Regions from separate parts of the Effusibacillus consociatus genome, predicted to be linked through region 1. Evidence: predicted binding sites of a transcription regulator. Region 1 holds the regulator's gene; the other holds the start of a gene.

Region 1 (7,000 bases):
TTGCAGATTCTCTGTTTCTATCCGTCCGTCATTCACAAGCACAACGGGCATCATTGTTTTTGTGACCGGAATCTTCAAATCACTTGGTGTTACGGGTTGAGCGGAGCTTTTTTTGACTACGCTAAGTTGTCCATTTGTTTCCAAAGTAGCGTAAGCAACTTGATTCGGATTGGCGGCTCTCATATATCGAAGCTGGGACATCAACAATTCGAGATTAAACAGATTTTCCCTCATCTTTTCCTTTGAGATCCGCCCGTTTTCAATCAATATGGCGGGTCTTCCGACAAGCAGCCGGGCGAGCCGGCGGCTCTTCACCACCAGATAGGAATGAATATAATGCCACATATAGACGGTAACAACCGCTGCGAGCATGTTGCTGACAGCCACCTTCGAGGTAGCCAGGGGAGATACTACGAGCCCTCCCATCAACCAGAAAAAAGTAAAGTCATAAGCGGAATACTGGCCTCCCGCTCTTCGCGGAAGCAGTTTGCTCATGAAATAAATCAATAAGCCTATGATTAGTGTCCGTACCAAATAGCCCCAAACACTAAGCTTCTCGACCGGACCTAAGATATTTTCCACTCCTCATTCACCCGCACTTATGTATAATGTCCCGTCATCTTCCAGCATAGCCAAAAAAACGGATCGGGGATCCGAAATCCCTTTCTCAAGAAGCTTCTGGTTCAGCCAATGTATATCAAGTCCTAATTGTTCCAAATTCTTGTGTTGGACTTCCCCGTCGTAAATCAAATAGTGCGGGAGATATACGTTTGTTTCGGGCAACTTTATGGTTTTTCGCTGAATGGGTTGATATTCGAATTTCTTTGTGACACTGACTTTTCCGTTCGCCTCCAAGGTGGCATAAGCTACTTGTGAAGGATTATGCGCCCCTTGAATTCGTAACTGCCCCATTAATTCATCAATACTTACCAATGCGCGAAACAGGTTTTTCTTCAGGATTCGACCGTTTTCTATTAACACAATGGGCTTACGATCAATAAGTCCGGGAAATTTCATGTCGAGAAAAGATTGTAAGATGTTCATGCCACTATAGAACAGAAGAATAACAACAGCCTCGATCAAGCCATGTTCAGGATTGGTCATCCTGGAAGCGGAAATCGCAACAATGCCGGCTGCAACCAGGTAGTTGTGACCTGATAAAATCCCAATCTGCCTCTTTCCCATTAACCTTGTGATCAAGATCATGATCCAATACAGTACGGTGGCTCTGACAAAAAAACCCCAAAGTGGAAGTTCCTTTCCGCCCATCAGCAATACGTTCCAATCTGACACTGTTCGTTTGGCCTCCAAACTGGCAGATTCCATCTTTCCTTCAGGAATGACTCGAACCCACTGTCAATTATTCAAATGTATCATTTCCATATTTAGGTTCAACATTCAACGTTTGAATGTTTGGGCTTTGATGAGCTGGTGATATCGTGGGACATTCACAACAATGAATGTCTTTTTTTTAATTGGTGCAACATAAAAGACAAAATAAACCAACCTTACTAGACCTTACCTGTTAAGAGAATGAACTGAGCCGGAGGATGGGCAGAAGGTGGCGGGATGTCGCGAACCAAATCCTGGAGGAACGTGGCGAAGAGAAGATAAGCGGCAGCATTGAAGATAAATCATTTTTCTCGAAAACTTGTTAGGTGAAAATGATGACTTTGTCATACGTCGTTTTCATGTATTTGGCCAATATTCGGCCGTTATGTTTTATTTCTTGAATATGAGTGATCAATCCATTATCAACAGGGATATTTTAAAACCATTAATGTATTTGCCTCCTCATCTGGAAGGAGCCACAATTGAATACTCACAATTGAAACACGTAGTGTTCAACGAAACTCTTTATCACAGTAAAGGCCGGTTAGAAAGCCGCATCCCCTCGATTGTCGAAGCGGTTTTACGCGGGGACACCGTTATCGCGGTTGAAGGATTGGACGAGGCATTTCTGATCAGCACACGCAATGTGGAGAAGCGGTCAATTGACCAGCCGCAAACCGAACAGGTGTTGCGCGGGGCCCGGGAAGGATTTATTGAGTCTTTGCTGACAAATGTCTCCCTGCTGCGATACCGTTTGCCTACTCCAAACTTCCGTGTCAAGATGATGGAGATCGGCCGCTTAACGAAATCAAAAGTGGCAGTGTGCTATATCGAAGGCATTGCAAATCCTGCGCTTGTCCAGGAAGCGATAAACCGTCTTTCGGTGATCGATATCGATGGAGTGCTCGATGCGGGCTACCTCGAACAATTCATCGAGGATCATAATATGTCCCCGTTTCCACAAATCCAGAATACGGAACGTCCGGATAAAACGGTCGGCACGCTGTTAGAGGGCAGAGTGGCGATTCTCGTTGACGGTTCTCCTTTTGCCTTGATCGTGCCGGCCATATTTAGTCAATTTTATCAGACGTTGGATGACTACTCGGAAAGATTTCTTATGGGCAGCTTAGTGCGCTTTATCCGACTGATGGCCTTAATTTTTTCTCTCTTCTTCCCGGCGCTTTATGTAGCGGTCATCTCATTCAATCCGGAATTGATTCCGACGGAATTTGCAGTTGCGGTGGCGGGGGGACGAGCAGGTGTTCCCTTCCCGGCCGTTGTGGAAGTATTGATCATGGAAATATCAATGGAAGTTTTGCGGGAAGCAACGCTGCGCTTGCCCCAGCAAGTCGGGGGGGGGGGCGCTGTCGATCGTCGGCGTACTTGTCGTCGAACAAGCCGCGGTCTCTGCAGGGTTTGCCAGCCCTATTACCGTTGTTTTGATTGCATTGACAACAATAGGTTCATTTGCGACACCCGCTTACAATGCGGCAATCGCTTTGCGCATGTTGCGTTTCCCCATGGTAATACTTGCCGGAACCTTTGGACTTTATGGGATCATGGTGGGATTTATCCTGATAAACAACCATTCACTGTCCTTCGCACAATACACTTGATCCTCTAAAAGTCGGAAACAGAAGGTGGGGTGCATCGGAAGTGTGTTTATTATCATTTTTTTGCCGTGTTGACCTCGCTTGCTTCACGCGAATTCGGGGAAGTCGTCATTACTTCCGTTCTGCAGCGCACCCCTTTGGAAGTCACCGTGATCGTTATGCTGTTGCTCGCCGCCATCTCAACTCGCAATGAGATCACGACGTTTGCATACATTCATATGTTTTATCTCCCGTTTCTCCTGGCACCCGGTATATTGATCGTTGTGCTTTCGCTAAAAAATGCGACTATGATCAATCTGCTGCCAATCTTGGGGAACGAACCAAAGGGAATGCGCATGGGTATCCTGACGGTATCCGCGTTGTTTCAAGGCTCTTTTATCCTGACAATCGTGATTCCGGCGATGCGGCACCCCGAGAAGGCGATGAAGGCCAGTCTCTGGGGGATGTTGATTGCCGGAGGACTTTATCTGGCCGCCGTCGTGGCTACTGTTGCCGTATTTGGCGCAGAAGAGACTAAACTCCTGCTTTGGCCCACACTCGAACTGGCAAAGACGACATCATTGCCCGGCAACATTATGGAACGACTGGACGCAGCGTTCCTTGCAGTTTGGGTGACAGCTGTGTTCACCACTCTTCTCTCCAGTTATTATCTGACGGTTCACGCGATAAGCGAACTCTTCCGTTTGCGCGATCACAAGATGCTTTCGTTCTTCATCTTTACGTTCGTTTTTGTGATCGCGATGTTGCTGCAAAACGTCCTGCAAACGTACCAGATCATTAAGTCGGTCGGGCGAACTGGACTCTGGATCACGATTGCGTATCCGTCCTTGTTATTAATCACAGCCACGATTCGCAAGAAAAGGGGGGATCGACGTGGCGCGGGGCAACTGGGTGAAACAGGTTAAGCTGCTATGCGTGCTGCTGATCACATTTCCCCTGCTTACAGGATGTTGGGATCGCCTCGAAATCGAAGACCGTGCCGTTGTGTTGGGACTTGAGGTCGATGAAAGCGAGATAACAAGGGGGGAAGCGTCCCGGATGATCAACATAGGTTACATTCAGTACGTCGTAGTTTTATTTCTGGTTACAGGTTTCATGATCTGGCGGTTTGACGCAAAAGGTTACGATTTGAAGCAGATGGAAAAAGAGAAAAAAGCGGCTCGCTTTCTCGGAGGGCTTAATGTGTCGCTCGGTATCTTGACGTATGTGGCGAATTGGGTTTATCAGAGTTGGTTTTAAACATTAAAAAACCTTCCCGTGACGGGAAGGTTTACGACTAATCCACATAATAAGCGAGTGACTCCAGCTCAGTAGTCACATCCGCATTGCGAACGGGAATATCGAGTGGGACCTTAAGGATAACAGGAGCGAAATTCAGAATTCCCTTGATCCCCGCATCCACCATCTGATCAGCCACTTTTTGAGCTTCTGTGGCAGGGACGGTAATAATGCCCATTTTGATGTCCAATTCCTTGACCATCTTGGGTAATAACTCAATGGGCAAAACCTCAAGCGTCCCCACCTGGGTCCCGATTTTCTCTTCAAACGAGTCAAAAATGGCTACAATCTTGAGTTTCTCGTTTGTGTATCGGTTGTAGTTTGACAGCGCGGTACCCAGATTTCCCGCTCCGACGAGAGCCACATTGAGACGCCTGTCCAGTTTTAGGATTTGTTTGATCTTTTCAATCAGATATTGGACGTCATACCCTATGCCTTTTCTTCCAAATTCTCCGAAGTAAGCGAGGTCTTTCCGGATTTGCGCCGGGTTCATGTCCAGATTTTGTCCTAATTCGTGGGAAGAGACGGTTGTAATATTCAAATCACGCAGGTGTTGCAAATATCTTAAATAAACCGGTAATCTCCGGATCACCGCTTCCGATATTTTTGGAGTCTTCATCTTTTCCTCCAAATCATGACGATATTCTTTGCAGATTCCTGTTTACGGCGGCCGAATCCATTTTTCGCTTGATCCGGCAAAGGGCGTTATCAATTGCCTTTGTGGTCGAATTCATCATTTTTGCAATTTCTTTGTAACTGTGTCCCTCCGAATACAAGTTTAAAACCTGAAATTCAAATGGACTCAGGATTACACTCAGCTGATTTTGCAGTTCACGCAATTGTTCCTGTTTTATCACAACCTCATCCGGTTCAGATCCTTGAGGACACGGTAAGGTATCGATCAGGAAACGGCGCGATTCATCCTCACTCATCGAGCGGTGAAGCGACGTATAGTGGTTCAACGGTTGATGCTTGAGTCTCCTGGAGCTCTTGATGGCTGTAATCAGCTGCCGGTTGATGCAGATTTCGGCAAAGATTCGAAACGGAATCTCTTTGTCGAGCCGATAATCCCTGATTGCTTTAAATAAACCGATCATTCCCTCCTGGATGAGGTCTTCCTGTTCAGCCCCCGCAAGGAAAAACGAGCGAGCTCGAAAACGAACAAGTGATTGGAAGTGGGACAGAACCTGTTCGATTGCATAAGAGTCTCCCTGTTGGGCCAGCAGTACTTGGCTTTCTACATCGCTAGGTTCAAGATGCAGATGATTCATAGACGACCACCTCCCAATTTATGAGAGTCTTACTTTTCATCATAGAAGAAATAGAAAAGATTCGTCAATAAGAAAATTCGAACTATTTTTTTCTAAGGCCGGATGACCTCAAAAGATCGGTTCGAAAATAAAACCGTTATCGTTCCCTGCTGGTCGGTCCGATACACATCTATCCAACTCTCGTACAACTGTTCCACGATGCTTTCATCCGGGCTGGACGACCCCTTTTTGACTCCCGTTATCACCGCTACCTTCGGATTCACTTTTTGCAGGAAATCAGTATGGAAACTATTTTTCTTGGCGTGATTGGGAATTACCAGAATATCGCTTTCGATCGGCAAATCCAACAGCTTTTCCGTGACTTGTTCCGAAATATCACCGGTAAAAAGGATTGTAGTTCCTCGATAAGTCATTTGAAAAACCAGCGATTGCTCCCCCACGACCCCATAGACAGGCTCACGGGGATTGAACACCTTGATCGATAAATTTTCACCCAAAATATATGTTTGATCGGCTTTCAAGCGTATTCTGGGAATTGATTTCGCAGCCTCGTAAGCGTCCAAACCAAATTCAGCCGCCGATAGATGAGGATATGCAATTTTTCCGATTGGCACGGTTTGCGTCAAGATCCCAAATCCGCCCATATGTTCGGGTTTTGGAGTTGTCAGAAAGACAAAATCCAGCCGTTGTGCTTCAAGCATTGCCAGCTCTTTCAGGATCATCAGAGCCGACTGATCTTCTCCCCCATCGATCAAAATATGGTGTCCTTCTTCTGTCTGAAGGACAGCGGAAACCCCATTCCCCAAGTCAAGGAATCGGATTGCCGCTTTTCCTTTCAAGTCAACCTTTGTATTGATCGGCAATCTGTCAAAATAATGGGTAACGGGCAGGAGCGTTTCCATAGTCGCCCCTGCCACAATCAGGAATGGAACAAAAATCCAAAGAATAAAGTTTTGCTTGAACGCCATTCGCATGTCGTTCCCCTCGCTATCTGGGACATGTATATGCGTGACGCCCTTTTTATATTACCGCTTGAGCCAGTTATAGATCACTTTAAAGACTTCCTTTTCAGGCCCCTGGTACACCCATGGATCAGGCAGCGATTTGATGAAATGCCGACCGTAACGGGCATCCACAAGACGCCGGTCGTATACCACTATAGCGCCGACATCTTTTTTGGAGCGAATGAGCCGACCAAACCCCTGTTTGAAACGCACAATCGCCTGCGGTACGGAATAATCCATAAACGGATTGCGGCCTTCTCTCTCCAGCGCTTCCGTCCGCGCTTCAGCCACGGGGTGATTCGGCGGCCAAAACGGCAGGCGAACGATGACCAGGCACGAAAGATCCTCACCCGGGATATCGACCCCTTCCCAAAACGAGTTGGCGCCAAACAGAACCGCTCGTTCCTCTCTTTTAAATTCCTGAACAAGCCTGATTCGGGATGACGAATCGATTCCGTGAGCAAATACACGAATATTATGTTCCGCCAACCTCGGCTTTACT
Region 2 (7,000 bases), on a different contig from region 1:
AAAACCTCTACGTAATATTCTTGATGCCTGCTTTTTCGAAGTTGCGGTACGTTTTCAGGAGGCAATCACGAGACCTCCCCTTCTTCCAAATTCATGTTTACTTTCTCCTTCCCCTCATTCGGGATGCGAATTTGGTTCCCCCTTTTGCTTCATCATGTGAATGCCCGCAAGAAAGGTATCGATCAGCAAACGAAAGCTCACATCAAGGTTGAGCGGAAGTCCGAATCCCCCTATCTGCTCGAGCGAAGCGAAGCCATGCAATATGCTGCGCAGTCCGCGCGTGGCATGAAGTGCCGCTTCGTTTTCCAGGCCGTAAGCATTCAGCACGCGGACTGCCAGATCGACGATTTTGCTTCCCGCTCGTTGAATGTCGGGATCCCGCGGATCAGGGGCTCTAAGGGTTGCTTCGTACAGTCCGGGATGGGCTCGTACAAATGCCACATATTCTTCACCCAGGGCTCGCACCGCATCATCACCGGATCGCCCGATGGCCGCTCGTGTCAAGACGTTGTGAAGCTGTTCGAGACCGTGGATGGCCAGCTTTTTTCGTAATCCCTGCAATCCGTCGACATGGTTGTACAGCGAAGGGGAACGAATCTTGAGTTTTTTGGCCAATGAGGCCAATGTCACTTCATCGATACCATGTGTATCGGCAATTTCCGTGGCGGCTTTTAAAATGGTATTCATCTCAAGCCCCATTCTCGGAGACATGTTAGCTCCTCCCTTGCTGTTGGGTGTGTTCAAGATTCTGTTCCGCTTCCGCAATGACCCTATCAATAGCATCTCCCGGTTGTTTCAGCATTCGTCCATGCCCCGTTGCAAGTAATGATGGATGGTACCCTTGCAGCTTGCGGGCACTCTCCAGCGCCACCTGCTTATTCCATGTCGCCATTGCGGGGAATGGAAACCACGGCCGAATTTGTCCCGCTACCGCAATACCGCCCCTTGTTTGAACCGCGTCACCGGCAATTAAAGCTTTGTTGCGGGTGTCGAGAAATGCAAACGAGCCTGGCGTATGTCCCGGTGCAGCCACAGCCAGCAGCGAACCGATCTGATCTCCCTCTTGAAGCAGCACGTCCGGCCGCGTCTTAAGTTTTTTGGGGACTCCGCCACGTATTGGGGTATTCGGTTCGTTCGAGTCCAGCGTGCGGTCTCCGGCCATTAACCGGGCATCCCTGCTGGAAATATGGACAGGGACATCAGGCAGAACTTGTTTAAGGGCATCGAGTGCCCCTACATGATCGCCATGGGCATGGGTTAGAATGATTCGGGTAATCGGTTTTCCGATTCTGCTTGCCGCCTGGAGAATTCCCTTCGAGCTGTAGGGCAGCGCAGCATCTACGAGAGTCAAACCTTCGTCTTCCTCCACCAAATAACAATTGACGGGAAAAAAACGCGGCAGAAACGCCAATTGGTAAACGGTCTTTTCGCGAATGAGTTGCAATGGGAAAATCCCCTCCCCCCAAAACTAATCATGTTAGTTTTATTATAACTAACGTTATTAGTTTTTCAAGCCTGATTTTTCCTTTCCGCCTATTAGTCGTAATTTTCTGCCTCCATTAACAAAAGGTTCGATTTTTCTCCGAGAAATCAGGTGCTCGTTACTTGTTTTGTAACAATTTAGCCTAGATACTGTAACAATTTTGTGGGTAGAGGTGTGTTATGATTTCATACAGAATCAAACAGTTCTCTGCCGCCGATTAACACTTTACTTATGAATTTGGCAGCAGATCACATACCAAATGAAATTGAAATTGTGAATTTTTTCACAAAATTAATTATCTATTTAAAGGGGTAGAGAGGATGAAAAAGTGGTTGATTTCCCTTTTGGCAATGTCATCCGCATTGCTAAGTGGATGCCAAACGAACATGGTAGTCTTTGAACCACAAGGGCCTGTAGCAAGAAGTATTATGGAACTGATTAACTGGTCATTATTATGGATGTTATTGGTGGTTGTAGTTGTATTGACTCTCTTTGGCTATATCGTCTGGAAATACAGAGAAAAGAAAGAAAACATGAACTATGAGCCCCCGGAGGAGCATGGCAGCACAACATTGGAAATCATTTGGACAGCGATCCCAATCTTAATTGTAACTGCATTGACGGTGCCAACTGTGAAAACTCTTTACGCTTTGGAAAATGTACCGGCTGGGTATGAGAGTAAAAAGCCGATCACAATTCATGTGACTTCAGCTGATTGGAAGTGGATTTTCAGTTATCCGGAACAAGGGATTGAAACTGTCAACTACGTGAATATTCCTGAGGATACACCAATTGATTTTAAGCTTACATCCGCGGGTACAATGCAATCCTTCTGGATACCCGCATTGGGCGGACAAAAGTATGCGATGAATAAGATGGAAACACAGTTGTACCTGGTTGCAGATAATCCTGGTTCCTATTTTGGAAGAAACACAAACTTCAATGGTAAAGGCTATGCTGAAATGGAGTTTGAAGTTCAGGTTAAAACAGAGAAAGACTTTGATGAATGGGTAAGTGAGGCAAAAAGTTCAGCTCCGAAACTGACTGAGCAGCAATATGAAGAATTGTTGAAGCCGACTCACTTAGGTCGTTTAACCTACTCTAACACACACTTGGCGTGGGTTGATCACTCTAAACCGGATTCTAAGTCATATACGAACCCTGAGCTGTACAGAGGTCACGGATACCCAGGTAAAATCTTCGAAGAAGAAGATAACTATAGAAGTCCAGATGCACAGAAAGATGCAGTACAGAATTTAGAGAACAAAGACGCACATCGGGGTGACACGCATGGGCATTAATTTGAAAGAGATGTTTTATTTTAATGATCCGTTGATTATTGGTTCTCAAATTGCAATCGTTTTAACGACAATTGGTATTGTCGCCGGAATCACCTATTTAAAAAAATGGAAGTGGCTCTGGACTGAGTGGCTGACCACTGTTGACCATAAAAAAATCGGTGTGATGTATATCATCTCGGGTGTTCTGATGTTCTTCCGCGGTGGTATGGACGGCCTTTTAATGAAAGCACAGACAGCCCGACCTGAGATGGGATTCTTGGATGCCCAGCACTATAATGAGATCTTTACAACCCACGGGGTTATCATGATCTTGTTTATGGCAATGCCGATGTTAATCGGTTTAATGAACGTAGCTGTCCCTCTCCAAATCGGTGCAAGAGACGTTGCGTTTCCACAATTGAATGCGTTAAGTTTTTGGTTGTTCTTTGCCGGGGCGATGCTCTTTAACATCTCGTTTGTAGTTGGTGGTTCTCCGGATGCGGGTTGGACGTATTATTTTCCGCTGGCCGGTAAAGAGTTTACACCGGGAATCGGTAATAACTATTACGCAGTTGCTTTACAGATTGCCGGTATCGGTACTCTCATGACAGGTATCAACTTTATCGTAACGATCTTGAAGATGAGAACAAAAGGCATGACTCTTATGCGTATGCCAATGTTCACGTGGACTACTTTTGTAACTTGTGTCATTATTGTCGCAGCATTTCCAATTTTAACCGTGGCTTTAGCAATGGCAACGTTTGACCGTCTCTATGGCACCCATTTCTTTACAGTTTCCAGCGGTGGTATGGATATGCTTTGGGCCAACCTCTTCTGGTTATGGGGGCATCCTGAAGTATATATCGTTGCTCTTCCTGCCTTTGGTATATTCTCAGAAGTTATTGCAACGTTCTCCCGAAAGACGTTATACGGCTATAAGTCAATGGTTTACTCGATTGTCGGTATCGCAGTTTTAAGTATGGTGGTCTGGGTTCACCATTTCTATACAATGGGAGCAGGTCCAGCAGTAAACTCGATTTTCTCAATCACCACGATGATGATTGCCGTACCAACCGGTGTTAAGATGTTTAACTGGTTGTTCACGATGAGAAAAGGCCGTATCAAGATGACTTCAGCAATGCTTTGGGCATTGGCATTCGTGCCTTGCTTCTTAATCGGTGGAGTGACTGGTGTAATGCTAGCGATGGGTGCAGCCGACTTCCAATACCACAATACTCTGTTCCTGGTCGCACACTTCCACTATGTACTCATTCCTGGCGTAGTGTTTGCGGTGTTTGCAGGTCTCTACTACTGGTGGCCAAAGATGTTCGGGCATATGCTTAATGAAAGACTTGGCAAATGGCACTTCTGGTTGTTTGTAATCGGGTTTAACTTGACATTTTTCCCAATGTTCTTCCTTGGTTTAAAAGGTGCAATCAGACGTTCCTATACGTTCTCTGCCGCATCAGGTTTTTCAGAACTGTTCTTGCTTTCAGCTGTCGGCGCGCTGATTCTTGCAGCAGGCTTTGCGGTATTCTGCTACAACATCTACTGGAGCGTTCGATATGCAGACAGAAACATCTCCAGCGACCCATGGGATGCAAGAACACTTGAATGGGCAACTGCTTCACCGGTTCAATATTATAACTTTGCTTACCTTCCAGAAGTGAAAACGTTAGATGCCTTCTGGTATATGAAGAAAAACAACATTGGAATCAAGCTCGATGAAAACCAAATTGAAGAAATTCACATGCCAAGCAACTCAGGGCTTCCATTTGTAATGTGTGCAGTATTTGGTATCGTTGGCTTCTTCCTCGTATTTGAATGGCATTTGGCTGCCGCGATCGCATCAATTGGTATTTTTGCAGGATTGATTGCACGGTCCTTTGACTATGATCATGGCTACCATATTCACAAAGAAGAAATTCTTGCTACAGAACGTGCTTGGAGGCAAGCAGAGGGAGAGGTGAATACTCGTGTCGGCTAAAGTGAACACGTCTTTACCTTTGGAATATCAAACAGAACAAAACCGCTTAAACATACTTGGTTTTTGGATATTTTTAGGTGCTGAAATCGTACTGTTCTCTACACTGTTCAGCGGTTATGGTGTTCTCGGTGAACGATATGCGGGCGGGCCTGTCCTTAAAGACATCATGGTGTTTAAAGATGTCATGATCCAAACGCTTCTTCTCTTGGTAAGCAGCTTCACTTGTGGCATTGCAATTTTTGAAATGCGCCGCAACAATCTTAAAGGGTTGTTAGCTTGGTTAGTTATCACGTTCATCCTTGGTGCAGGTTTCCTTTACATGGAGATTAATGAATTTATGCATTATGTCCATGCAGGAGCCACTATGCAAACAAGTGCTGCATTCTCAAGCTTCTTCCTTCTTCTGGGAACGCATGGTTTACACGTTACAATGGGTATTGGCTGGGGGACTATGATCATCATCCAGCTTTTAAAGAAAGGTTTAATTCCGGAAACTGCTCGTAAAACGTTCATTATCGGACTCTATTGGCACTTTCTGGACGTAGTATGGATCTTCATTTATACCTATGTGTATCTGAAAGCGATGGTGTCCTAAGATGGAAAAGAAAGCAAATGGATTTCCAATGGGTCATGTCTACGGTCTCGTATTGTCACTGCTGCTTACATTTCTGGCAGCAGGAGTAGTGTTAAAAACGGCTCTGTCATTTCCAGCAGTAATGGCGATTATTGGAACGTTAGCGATTCTTCAAGCCGCTCTTCAACTCTTCATGTTTATGCATGTTACTGAGGGGGAAGACGGAAAAACGAATCTTATCAATATTGTGTATGGAGTAGTTTGTGCGGTCATCATTGTAGCAGGTTCGGTGTGGGTACTCACATCCGGACACGCACATTAACGAAAAGGAATAGAAACGACAAATATCAATCCGGCACTTTATTGCCGGATTCTTTTACTTATAGCTTACCTCCTTTTATTACAAAGAGCTTATTGCTCATTTGGAACTTGTTGTTTAGCTTATTGCCATTGGTTTGGGATCTGGAATTTTTTGCAGGTTTTATCGGTTTACGCGTATTGACCTCACCCATAAGTGAAACGAACATGCCAAATCCGAAAATCAGCATTGAAGAAACAATGAGGCCAAGCCCAATATGTAATAAATACGCGTGGATAGGATCGGTTATAAAAAAACTGCTTCCAAAGATGCTTCCTCCTACAATCAATCCAGCGATCGTAACCCTTTTTATATGTAAAAGTAATTTTATGTGTCTCTTGCTCACTGCAATCTCCCCCCGAAAAATAAAGTTATCATCGTTTCTGCACGTTCCAAAACAAATCCAGAACACAAACAAGTTTGCATCGAGTACTACCATGAATGAGAAAATTCGCATGATAACGCTATCAGGAAAGTGACTTTTGAGAATCAAAGCGTTAAGGGTTCCCAGGAACTCTGTTACGTATCACCTCGTTTCCATTATACGTTCACAAAATGTTCACAAATAAATTATAGCAACAATTCTGAATTATTTCCAGATGGTAAGGACTAGAAAACGAAACATGGTCAACATTGCATCAAGTTGCTTTTGCGGTGGGGTAAGTTGTTGGGCACCCTTAAGGTGCCCTTCTTTCGCTTTCCTTTAATAGTTTTTCAATTTCAGCTGATCCAAACTCTTAAATTCATATCCCTTTTGCCTCGCATCATCAATGATCTTCCCCAAAGCTTCTGCATTGTCCTTGGAAACCGAATGAAGCAAAATCACTGCACCGGGATGAAGTTGACCCATTACCTTCTCGTACGCATAAGTCCATCCCTTTTGGCGCCTGATATCCCAGTCTTTATAGGCGATCGACCAAAAAACATTGGTATATCCAAGTTCCTTACTCAAAGCAAGTGTCCGCTCACTAAAAATTCCTCTTGGTGTACGAAGAAAATGCATCTCTTTTTGCCCGGTGAGCTTCGCGACTTCCTGCTTGACTCTGTCCAATTCTTCTTTCAGTTTCTCGTTGGATATTCGGGTCACATCCGGGTGATTCCACGAGTGGTTGCCGATCAGATGACCTTCATCCACCATTCGTTTCAATAACTCAGGCTGATCTTTGATATATTGTCCCGTTACAAAGAAGATCGCTGGTACCTTTTTTTCCTTCAATATGTCCAGAATCTTTACGGTGTACCCGTTCTCATATCCATTGTCAAAGGTCAGATAAAGCTCTTTTTTCGAAGTATCCCCCAAAAAGATGGCACCATGCTT

What was found. The regulator Rex, encoded in region 1, represses fermentation and respiration genes when NADH is low (regulators of the CRP and FNR family bind a similar motif). The targets are predictions, from matches to a motif close to TTGTGAAATATTTCACAA.
Region 2: the regulator Rex is predicted to act here: its motif matches at 1,755-1,772, upstream of qoxA (cytochrome aa3 quinol oxidase subunit II).

What each region holds. Positions count from the first base shown of each region.
Region 1 covers NZ_JBHSHC010000112.1:302,865-309,864, reverse strand. The annotation lists gene ACFO8Q_RS16555 (YetF domain-containing protein) at 1-582, opposite strand, end outside; gene ACFO8Q_RS16550 (YetF domain-containing protein) at 586-1,293, opposite strand; partial or broken gene ACFO8Q_RS16545 (spore germination protein) at 1,551-2,942, shown strand; gene ACFO8Q_RS16540 (GerAB/ArcD/ProY family transporter) at 2,978-3,850, shown strand; gene ACFO8Q_RS16535 (CLC_0170 family protein) at 3,819-4,184, shown strand; gene ACFO8Q_RS16530 (redox-sensing transcriptional repressor Rex) at 4,222-4,842, opposite strand; gene ACFO8Q_RS16525 (RNA polymerase factor sigma-70) at 4,856-5,494, opposite strand; gene ACFO8Q_RS16520 (ComEC/Rec2 family competence protein) at 5,587-6,462, opposite strand; gene dinG (ATP-dependent DNA helicase DinG) at 6,520-7,000, opposite strand, start outside.
Region 2 covers NZ_JBHSHC010000090.1:2,090-9,089, reverse strand. The annotation lists gene ACFO8Q_RS10520 (TetR/AcrR family transcriptional regulator) at 115-711, opposite strand; gene ACFO8Q_RS10515 (MBL fold metallo-hydrolase) at 713-1,444, opposite strand; gene qoxA (cytochrome aa3 quinol oxidase subunit II) at 1,804-2,784, shown strand; gene qoxB (cytochrome aa3 quinol oxidase subunit I) at 2,774-4,750, shown strand; gene qoxC (cytochrome aa3 quinol oxidase subunit III) at 4,740-5,345, shown strand; gene qoxD (cytochrome aa3 quinol oxidase subunit IV) at 5,347-5,646, shown strand; gene ACFO8Q_RS10490 (hypothetical protein) at 5,705-6,028, opposite strand; gene pdaA (delta-lactam-biosynthetic de-N-acetylase) at 6,386-7,000, opposite strand, start outside.